DNA from 2 places in the Providencia sp. R33 genome. Region 2 is predicted to be linked to the other one. Evidence: predicted binding sites of a transcription regulator. Region 2 holds the regulator's gene; the other holds the start of a gene.
The links. The regulator CRP, encoded in region 2, controls carbon source genes, mostly activating them, when cyclic AMP is high. The targets are predictions, from matches to a motif close to ATGTGANNNNNNTCACAT.

Region 1: a site for CRP is predicted at 3,488-3,505, ahead of J6836_RS04075 (NupC/NupG family nucleoside CNT transporter). Genes of this name have one in related genera too.

Annotation. Positions count from the first base shown of each region.
Region 1 is NZ_CP072453.1:879,709-884,751, reverse strand. Features, by position in the region: gene J6836_RS04095 (LysR substrate-binding domain-containing protein) at 1-133, opposite strand, end outside; gene J6836_RS04090 (glutathione S-transferase family protein) at 247-870, shown strand; gene J6836_RS04085 (LLM class oxidoreductase) at 885-1,922, shown strand; gene J6836_RS04080 (DUF3820 family protein) at 1,952-2,173, opposite strand; gene J6836_RS04075 (NupC/NupG family nucleoside CNT transporter) at 2,239-3,423, opposite strand; gene ligA (NAD-dependent DNA ligase LigA) at 3,698-5,043, opposite strand, start outside.
Region 2 is NZ_CP072453.1:4,083,189-4,088,231, forward strand. Features, by position in the region: gene J6836_RS19140 (hypothetical protein) at 1-622, opposite strand, end outside; gene crp (cAMP-activated global transcriptional regulator CRP) at 814-1,446, opposite strand; gene J6836_RS19150 (OsmC family protein) at 1,803-2,204, shown strand; gene J6836_RS19155 (phosphoribulokinase) at 2,295-3,161, opposite strand; gene J6836_RS19160 (YheU family protein) at 3,220-3,429, opposite strand; gene J6836_RS19165 (hydrolase) at 3,426-4,409, opposite strand; gene J6836_RS19170 (LysE family translocator) at 4,511-5,043, shown strand, end outside.

The sequences.
Region 1 (5,043 bases), 1.5 Mb from region 2:
CTTCTAATAAGCGAATTTGCTGGCTAACTGCACCTGAGGTCACACCAAGAAAGTTTGCAGCCTGCTTGATACTTTTATGTTTTGCCACTTCTGTGAAAGCGCGTAAGGCAAGTAAGGGGAGTACTGGGTTCATGGTTTAGTTTTTCTAAATTCAAGTTGAGTTTATATGGTTTTATTTTCTTCATTAAAAAACCAATAATCAAAAGGTGATCTCAATACTATCCAGATAATAATCAGAAGGCAATTATGCTTGAACTTTATACCGATAGCTCCCCAAATGGATTTAAGGTGACTATAGCATTAGAAGAGCTAAACCTAGCTTATCACCTTAACCATATACAGATTTCCCGAGGGGATCATCAACAGCCTGCTTTTTTGCAGCTTAATCCTCATGGCCGTATCCCTGTCCTTCACGACCCAAAAGAGGACATTACCTTATTTGAGTCTGCGGCTATCTTACTGTACCTCGCAGAGAAAACAGGCAAACTTTTACCTAACTCCCCTAAACAAAAATGGGAAGCCATCAAATGGCTGCAATTTCATTCCGCTAGCCTTGGCCCGATTATTGGCCAGTGGGTCAATTTCGCAATTTTCGATAAATCAGCCAAACCCGAGGTGGTTGAACGCTATTTCACGATGACACACAAAGCACTCACGGTATTAGACCTACAGCTACAAAATAATCCCTTTATTGCAGGAAATAGCTACACAATTGCTGATATTGCTAACTTTGCTTGGCTACATATTGCGGAGGTGATTGACTTCGATTTTAGCCAACATATCTATTTATCTGAGTGGTACCACCGTATTGCTGCCAGACCTGAAGTTAGAAAAGGCATTACGCTCCCAGCCCCTGCAACTGAAGCTTAAAATAGGAAACTCCTGTGAATACAACGGCTTTTTTACCGAAAAACAAAGCACTACCTTCTACTTCATTTGCTAACCATGTGGGTTACCGCCGAATGTTCGCCCCTGATAAGCTGACATTGGGCGTCTTTCTTCCCTTACGCTTTTACCAAGGGGATGAACAAGTATTAAAAGGGCAAATAGAATTAATTGAATACATTGACCAAAAGAATTTTGCTGCGGTCTGGGTACGAGACATTCCCCTATTCGACCCCATGTTTGGTGATGCAGGGCAACTTTTTGACCCACTCACTTATTTATCGTTTATTGCCGCCAGAACAAAGCAGGTTGCACTCGTCACAGGTAGCTCTATTTTTTCACTGCGTCATCCAATTGATTTGGCCAAAGCTGCCACCACTATCGACCAACTTTCTGGTAACCGGTTGGTAATGGGAATAGCATCTGGAGATAGAGCCATTGAATACCCAGCTTATGGGATAGACTACGATCAACGTGCGGCACGTTTTGCTCAGTCGATTGATTATTTTCGCCAACTGATGCAACACGGCTCTCTGGAAATTCAGTCACCTTTAGGAACAATAAGCCGTGCAGAATTATTACCTAAACCAGTTGCAGGGCAAATTCCCTTAATTGTGACAGGCGCATCTGGCCAATCCAAACAATGGATAGCGGATTACGCTGATGGCTGGCTATCTTATCCTGAAGCAACAAGTCACTCTGAAGGGGCAATCCGATTAGGGCAGAAAATTGCGACATGGCGCTCTCTCATTCCAAACAACGATTTCCGCCCACACATGACGAACGATTGGATTGACCTCGTGGATGACCCGAACTACCCAAGAACGCCGTTATGTGGAGGATTTACCCTGCGTACTGGTCGCCACGGTTTAATCCAATTGCTTGAAGAATGGCAGGCCGCAGGGGTAAACCATGCCGCTTTGGGTATTCAATATTCAAAGCGCCCAGTGGCGGAGGTTCTACAAGAACTGGCCGAAGATATTTTACCGCACTTCCCAAGCCACACAACGGTGGAAGGAAAATCGGTAGATTGGTAGCTATTTTTGATGGATAAGACCTTGATGGTTTACTTGTTAAGGCGTTTTAATGGCTTTACTAGCCCTTCTAACCCTTCTATTTTTAGTCCAAGGGCCATTTCCATTAATTGTCCAAGACGCCCCGGCGGGAATTCTCCTTTTTTATAAAACCAAAGAAGATATTCCTCAGGTAAATCAATCAAAATGCAGCCTTTGTATTTCCCGAATGGCATATAGGTATTTGCCATATCGATAAGATCTTGCTTTTCCATTCTTGCTCCCATAAAAAAACGGCGTCCTAATGAACGCCGTTCTTAATTTAACACTTTTTTGCGAATTACAATACTAACCCGACAACCGCAGCGGATAAGAAGCTGACTAAGGTTGAACCGTACAGTAATTTCAGGCCAAAACGCGCCACTGTGTTACCTTGTTTTTCATCTAACCCTTTGATAGCACCAGCGATGATACCAATTGAAGAGAAGTTAGCGAAAGAAACTAAGAACACAGACAAGATACCAACAGAACGCTCAGATAAGCCACCAGCGATAGCTTGCAGGCCATCCATTGCAACGAATTCATTCGTTACCATTTTAACAGCCATGATCCCACCCACTTGCAGCGCTTCATCCGCTGGGATACCTAAGATCCAAGCAAATGGATAAAACACATAGCCCAGCATAGTTTGGAAATCGATACCAAAAATAGCCGAGAAAATACCGTTAATCATTGCAATCAAGGCAATGAAACCAATCAGCATTGCAGAAACGATAATCGCAACTTTAAAACCAGCAAGAATGTATTCACCTAACATTTCAAAGAAGCTTTGGCCTTCATGCAGGTTGCTCATTTGAATGTCTTCTTCACCTTCTGGTGGGTACGGGTTGATTAAAGACAGCACCACGAACGTACCAAACATGTTCAGCACTAATGCGGCAACCACAAAACGAGGCTCCAGCATTGTCATGTAGGCACCCACGATTGACATGGATACCGTTGACATAGCGGTAGCCGCCATGGTGTACATTCTACGCTCAGACATGCGGTTAAGCTGGTCTTTATAAGCGATAAAGTTTTCAGACTGACCCAGTAACAATGAGCTAACTGCGTTGAAAGATTCCAGTTTACCCATTCCGTTAACTTTAGATAACACGGTACCGATGATACGAATAACAATCGGTAGGATTTTAATGTGCTGTAAAATCCCGATTAACGCAGAAATAAAGATGATTGGGCACAGAACTTGTAAGAAGAAGAACGCTAAATTCCCTTCAATCATGCCGCCGAAGATAAATTTGGTCCCTTCTGCTGCGTAACCCAACAAGTGCGTAAATACCCCAGCAACACCCAGAACAAAGGATTCACCAATATTTGATTTTAAGAACAGGTACGCTAATGCAATTTGGATAACAAGCAGTTGAACAACATAGCGAGGACGGATCCCCCTACGGTTACTACTTGCTAAAATGGCAAGAGCAGCGATTACTACTAAAGATAAAACGAAATGCAGGATCGAGGTCATGTGCGACTCCAACAAATTTAAGAATCAGTCTATGTGCATATTCTATGTAATAGGTAACATTTAAATGAGACTAACGTCACATTAATATGAAAACTAACTAGGTGTATTTTGCAAAAAGCAGAAGGGGATCACGTTTCAAGCAGAGGAAAAGGGACAGATGACCTTTTTTGCACAGAAATTTAATTAAAAATTTAGTTTAGGTCTTACAACAAACTATCAGTGACTTAGTCACCTCACCTCAGTGAGATAACTAAGCCAAATAGAATATAGTTCACTATTTAATATTCAGCAAACGAATCAACTCATCTTCATCAATAACCTGAATACCTAACTCATTCGCTTTTGCTAATTTCGAACCGGCCGCTTCACCCGCAATCACCATATCCGTTTTCTTCGAAACACTCCCTGCGACTTTTGCACCTAAAGCTACTAGCTTATCTTTCGCTTCATCACGGGTTAAAATACTCATCGAGCCCGTTAATACCACCGTTTTACCGGCGAATGGGCTATCGATTTCTGCACGATTAACCACTTTCACTTCAGGCCAATGGATATTCGCTTTGGTGATTAAATCGTTAATAACCACTTGGTTATGCGCTTCGTGAAAGAAATTTACCACATGTTTAGCAACCACATGGCCGATATCTTGTACCGTTTTTAAAGACTCTTCATCTGCTGCCATGACTGCATCTAATGTTGCGTAGTGCGCCGCCAAGTTAGCGGCTGTCGCTTCACCAACTTCACGGATCCCTAATGCATAAATAAAGCGGGCTAACGTGGTTTGTTTAGACTTTTCGAGTGCATCAATCAGCTTTTGTGCAGATTTTGGCCCCATTCTATCCAACCCGGTTAACTTGCCTGCACTTAATTGGTAAAGGTCGGCTGGTGTTTGCACATATTCTTTTTCGACCAGCTGGTCGATAATTTTATCGCCCATGCCATCCACATCCATGGCACGACGAGACACAAAGTGTTTGAGTGCCTCTTTACGCTGCGCGCCACAAATTAACCCACCAGTACAACGGGCAACGGCTTCACCTTCAATGCGCTCAATGTCTGAGCCACAAACAGGGCAATGCGTTGGGAAGACAATTTCACGGCTATCTGCGGGGCGTTTATCCGCAACCACACTGACAATTTGTGGGATAACATCCCCCGCACGACGAATAATCACCGTATCACCAATATGCACACCAAGACGGTCTATTTCATCTGCGTTATGCAATGTCGCATTACTGACAATAACGCCCGCCACTTGAACAGGCTCCAGACGTGCAACGGGGGTAATCGCCCCTGTACGCCCAACTTGGAACTCCACATCTTTCAATAACGTAATTTGCTCTTGTGCGGGGAATTTGAAAGCCGTAGCCCAACGCGGTGCGCGGGAAACAAAACCCAATTCTTCTTGGATTGCAATTGAATTAACTTTAATCACCACACCATCGATATCAAACCCTAATTCAGGGCGAACTTGTTCAATTTGGTGATAAAAATCGAGTACGGCTTGGTGGCCTTGACGCAGCTGTACATAGTCACTAACAGGTAGACCCCACGCTTTAAACTGCTGCAAGCGATCATAATGTGTGTCTGGTAACGTACCGCCTTCAATCAACCCAACCC
Region 2 (5,043 bases):
TAGGAGGGTTTTTTTCTTCGTTTACTGTTTCTGCATTTTGTTTGTTAGTTTTTTGTATTTCAGTCATTTCATTTTTATTATAAAACTTAACGCTGTATAAATCTTCCTTTCTAGGGTTAAGTTTGTTTTTAACTACTAAAGCTTGAATCTTCCCTGTTGATTGTACTTTTTCAATCGAATTATAAAAGAATTGTTTTATTTTATTGATACCAAAATCGTTAATTAAAAAATTTTTTCGGTCTATGTTAATTAATTCAGCATTAGAGTTGGTGGTTTTCATAGGTGTATATTCCAGTTTAATTTTTATTGGCGTATTATTTTTTATAGTGATGTTGTTTTTAACGATATTTGATGGGGAAATTAAATCATCTTCATGATAGGTATAAGGTAATAATAGTTTTTCAACAGGTGGTGAATAGGGGAGGCGATTTAGCTCGGGTTGTGCTCTTTCTTGAAACTCACAAGTCAGAGTCGCGAAGTTTATTTTCTTATAATTCTCAGAATTGAATGTCTTAATAATACTTAAATTATCAATGATTGACGGGCTTCGGAAAACAATATTTTTATTACTTGTGTTATTCGATATTCTGGCTAATTTATTGACGTTGACATCTAATTTCACAACAAATAATCTCCTAATAATGGTTAACTCCCATTATCTTAGTTTGATTATTAGTCAGAAAAATATAAAGAAACGACACTCATTAAAAATGATATATAAAACAACCGTATTTTGGGGAAATAGCGTTATACTTAGGATATAACGCTATTCAAAAAGGTGCGCCCCACCAAGGGAGTGAGGCGAAAGGTTAATTATCGTGTACCGTAAACAACAATGGTTTTACCATGCGCGGAGATTAAGTTTTGATCTTCCAGCATTTTCAAAATACGGCCGACAGTTTCACGGGAACAACCAACGATTTGGCCAATTTCCTGACGGGTGATTTTGATTTGCATCCCGTCTGGATGCGTCATGGCATCAGGTTGTTTGGCTAGATTCAGTAACGTTTGTGCAATACGACCTGTCACGTCTAAGAAGGCGAGGTTGCCCACTTTTTCTGACGTGGTTTGTAGGCGGCTTGCCATTTGCGCAGAGAGGCGCATTAAGATATCAGGGTTAACCTGAATCAATTGACGGAATTTTTTGTAAGAAATTTCAGCAACTTCGCAGGCGATTTTTGCTCTAACCCACGCAGTACGTTCTTGCCCTTCTTCAAATAATCCAAGCTCACCAATGAAATCCCCCTGATTCAGGTAGGAGAGGATCATTTCTTTGCCTTCTTCATCTTTGATTAAAACAGCCACTGAACCTTTAACTATGTAGTAAAGGGTTTCTGCTTTCTCACCCTGATGGATCAGTGTGCTCTTGGATGGATACTTATGAATATGGCAGTGTGACAAAAACCATTCAAGAGTAGGGTCTGTTTGTGGCTTGCCGAGAACCATTAGCGTTATCCTCTGTATGTTATTGCAGCCATCCGGAAAAAGCGTACCAGAAAGGCTGGCTTTAAAGTCACTAGCTTAGCATATTAATTTGTCTTATATACCCTAAATAATAGGAAGAGCAACATTGCATCAATCGCTTTTCATGGTTAGGGTAAACAAATTGATATCAACACTATAATATAATCAAATACAACGTTGAGTTTTGATCTTAATCCTATCAACTAAGTATTGTTTGTAGCATATTCAATACAGAAAGTCTTCCCTGTATCGCTTCAGCAGAATAAAGCTGATATAACATTCATTATATCTATGGAACAATGTAGCCTTTAAATCGATTTCATTTCAAGGGGAATAAAATGGAAGCAAGAGTTAAATGGGTAGAAGGACTCTCTTTTTTAGGTGAGTCAGCGTCAGGCCACCAAGTGATGATGGATGGTAACGCAGGCGATAAAGCACCAAGCCCAATGGAGATGGTGTTAATGGCAGCGGGCGGTTGTAGCGCGATTGACGTGGTATCCATCTTACAAAAAGGTCGTAATGACATTACCGACTGTGAAGTGAAATTAACCTCCGAGCGTCGCGAAGAAGCGCCACGCTATTTCGTTAAAATTCATTTGCATTTTATTGTAACAGGGAATGAATTAACGGATAAAGCCGTTGAACGTGCGGTTCAACTTTCGGCTGAAAAATATTGTTCGGTCGCGTTGATGTTAGAAAAAACTGTGGAAGTGACCCACAGCTTTGAAATAAGAAATTAAAAATAAATTTAATTATTATTAATATATTTGAATTGAAAGATGCTTATCTTAATTAATGGTAAGCATCTTGTTTAATAATCAAAAAGCAATTTAGCTATGTTTTTGACTAATTAGTTTTTCAACTATTGGTGTCATAATTAATTCCATCGCTAAGCCTAATTTCCCTCCAGGTACCACAATAGTATTCATCGCAGAGATAAAAGAGCCTGATATCATTGATAGCAGGTAGGGAAAATCGATCTGTTCAAGCCCACGAAAGCGAATAACGATAAAGCTTTCATCTTGTGAAGGAATGGCTTTCGCTGAAAATGGGTTTGAGGTATCCACAGTCGGTACGCGTTGGAAGTTAATATGAGTACGGGAAAATTGTGGTGTAATGTAGTTAATGTAGTCACCCATCGAACGTACCACTGAATCCATTACCGCTTCTCGGGAGTGCCCGCGCTCCGTAGTGTCTCTGATGAGCTTTTGTATCCACTCTAAGTTCACGATAGGCACAACACCGACAAGTAAATCAACATGTTGCGCGACATTGTGCTCAGGTGTCACTATCCCACCGTGTAAGCCCTCATAGAACAGCACATCCGTTTTTTCGGGTAACGATTCCCAAGGGGTGAATGTACCTGGTTGTAAACCATAAGGAACTGCTTCGTCATAGGTATGTAGGTATTTTCGTGATTTCCCACAGCCCGTTTTGGCGTAATCCACCAGTGTTTGCTCAAGTAGCGCAAAGTCATTGGCTTCTGGGCCAAAATAACTAATATGGCGGCCTTGTTCTCTGGCTTTGCGGATCGCCATATCCATTTCAGGGCGAGTATAACGATGGAAGCTGTCACCTTCTAGCGTGGCAGATTGGATATTTAATTGATGGAATATTTTACGGAATGCTTGGCTAGTTGAGGTTGTGCCGGCACCGCTTGAACCAGTGATGGCAATAATCGGGTGTTTTTTGGACATAGCGGACTCCCTGTGTTGCGCTTATGGCCACTATTTCAGAAACAGCGAACGAAGCGGGTTAGCGGGCTTTAGGCATGAAATTAACGGATTCATGCAATTCTGACCAGACTAGCACAATTTCGCCAGAAACTAACTGCCGTTTCACATCGTTCACTTTATCTTGCAGGCTTTTTTCTTGGGCGCCGTAGTCGGTGCCCTCGCGTAACACATAGCTTTCAATCAGATTTTCCAGTGTTTCAGGCGCAAGCTCTCGCCAAGGAATAATCATTCTTTTTCCTTATTTAAATAAGGGGTTAGCCATTGTGGAATTCGGGTTTCTAGCCACATTTTGGGCTTTCTTAATGTTCCACTCACAAAGCCCACGTGGCCACCATGCTCAGTCATTTGATATTCCACATTTTTAGGTAAATGTGATAAATCAGGGACCACTTCAGGTGCCATAAAGGGATCATCTTTGGCATGAATAATTAATGTTGGCTTAGTGATATAAGCAAGCTTAGGGAGTGCACTGCATTTTTGATAATAATCCGTTGCATCATCAAAGCCATGAATACGAGCGGTGATAACATCATCAAATTCACGAATGCGTTTTAGTTGTTTTAGCTGTAACAAATTTAATGGTAATGAACCAGGGTAGCGAACCAGTTTACGAGTTGCATTACGCTTTAAGCCATTGAGTAAATAGCGCTGATAAAATTGAGAAATCCCTTTTTCCATACGCAATGAACAGGCTTCCAACATTAATGGTGCGGAGACCACCACGCCAGCGTCCACATCGGCATTTTGACCGCTTTCAGCGAGATAACATGCTAACATATTACCACCAAGGGAATAACCCACAGCCGCTGTTGGTGCATCACCAAAGGTTTGTTTTAGCCAGCGTAAAAAATAGCGCGCATCAGTTGTTTCACCTGAATGATAGATGCGTTGTTGGCGATTGGGTTCGCCGCTGCAACCTCGAAAATGCATGATGACACCTAACCAACCTTGGTTTTGTGCGCTTTCTAACATGCCGTGGGCATAGGGGCTTTTAAAATTGCCTTCTAAGCCATGAAAAATGACTAAACGCGGCTTATGTGCAGCGAGCTCAGGTTTCTCGCTCCAAGCAAGATCGATAAAATCGCCATCAGGCAATTCGAGTCTCTGCCAAAGAGGTTTAATTTTCGGTGTCCTGCGAAAAATTCTTGGCAACAAAGTTTGGAGGTGTGGATTCTTAGCCCAACTTATCGGACGAAAGTTTTCTGACATAGCCTTATTTTATTTAATGGGGACTCTTGTGAGTCACATAACATACTGTTATTTTTTTGTGATGCAAGTAAACAAATTTGAGTTTGAGGATTAAAGTATAAATGACACTGGGGCTGATTTTTTCACTTTTTACATTTCTATTCATTGCTGCAGTCACACCCGGCCCTAACAATATGTTGCTGACCTCAAGTGCAGCAAACTATGGTTTTCGTCGTACTATCACACTCTGCCTAGGGATCATGCTGGGTATGCAGTCCATACTTTACCTCTCTGCATTTGGGATTGCTGCGCTTTTACTGCTATATCCCGCTATCCATATTGTCTTAAAAATTGCAGGGAGTATTTACTTATTGTGGCTCGCATGGAAAACCGCGACCGCAAATTATGCACCACTTAAAGCAAATAGCGAAGTGGCAAAAAGCGTGACTTGGTATCAGGGCGGTTTATTGCAGTTTTTAAATCCAAAAGCATGGATGATGGGTTTAGGGGCTGTTGGCGGGTTTAGCCTGCCCGGTGAGTTATTTACTCAATCAATTATCATGATGAGTATCGCTTTTGTGATTGTGAATTTGGTGGCAGGCCTTATTTGGATGGGGTTTGGTTCGCTAATTAGCTTGTTTCTTCGTAGCCGCCG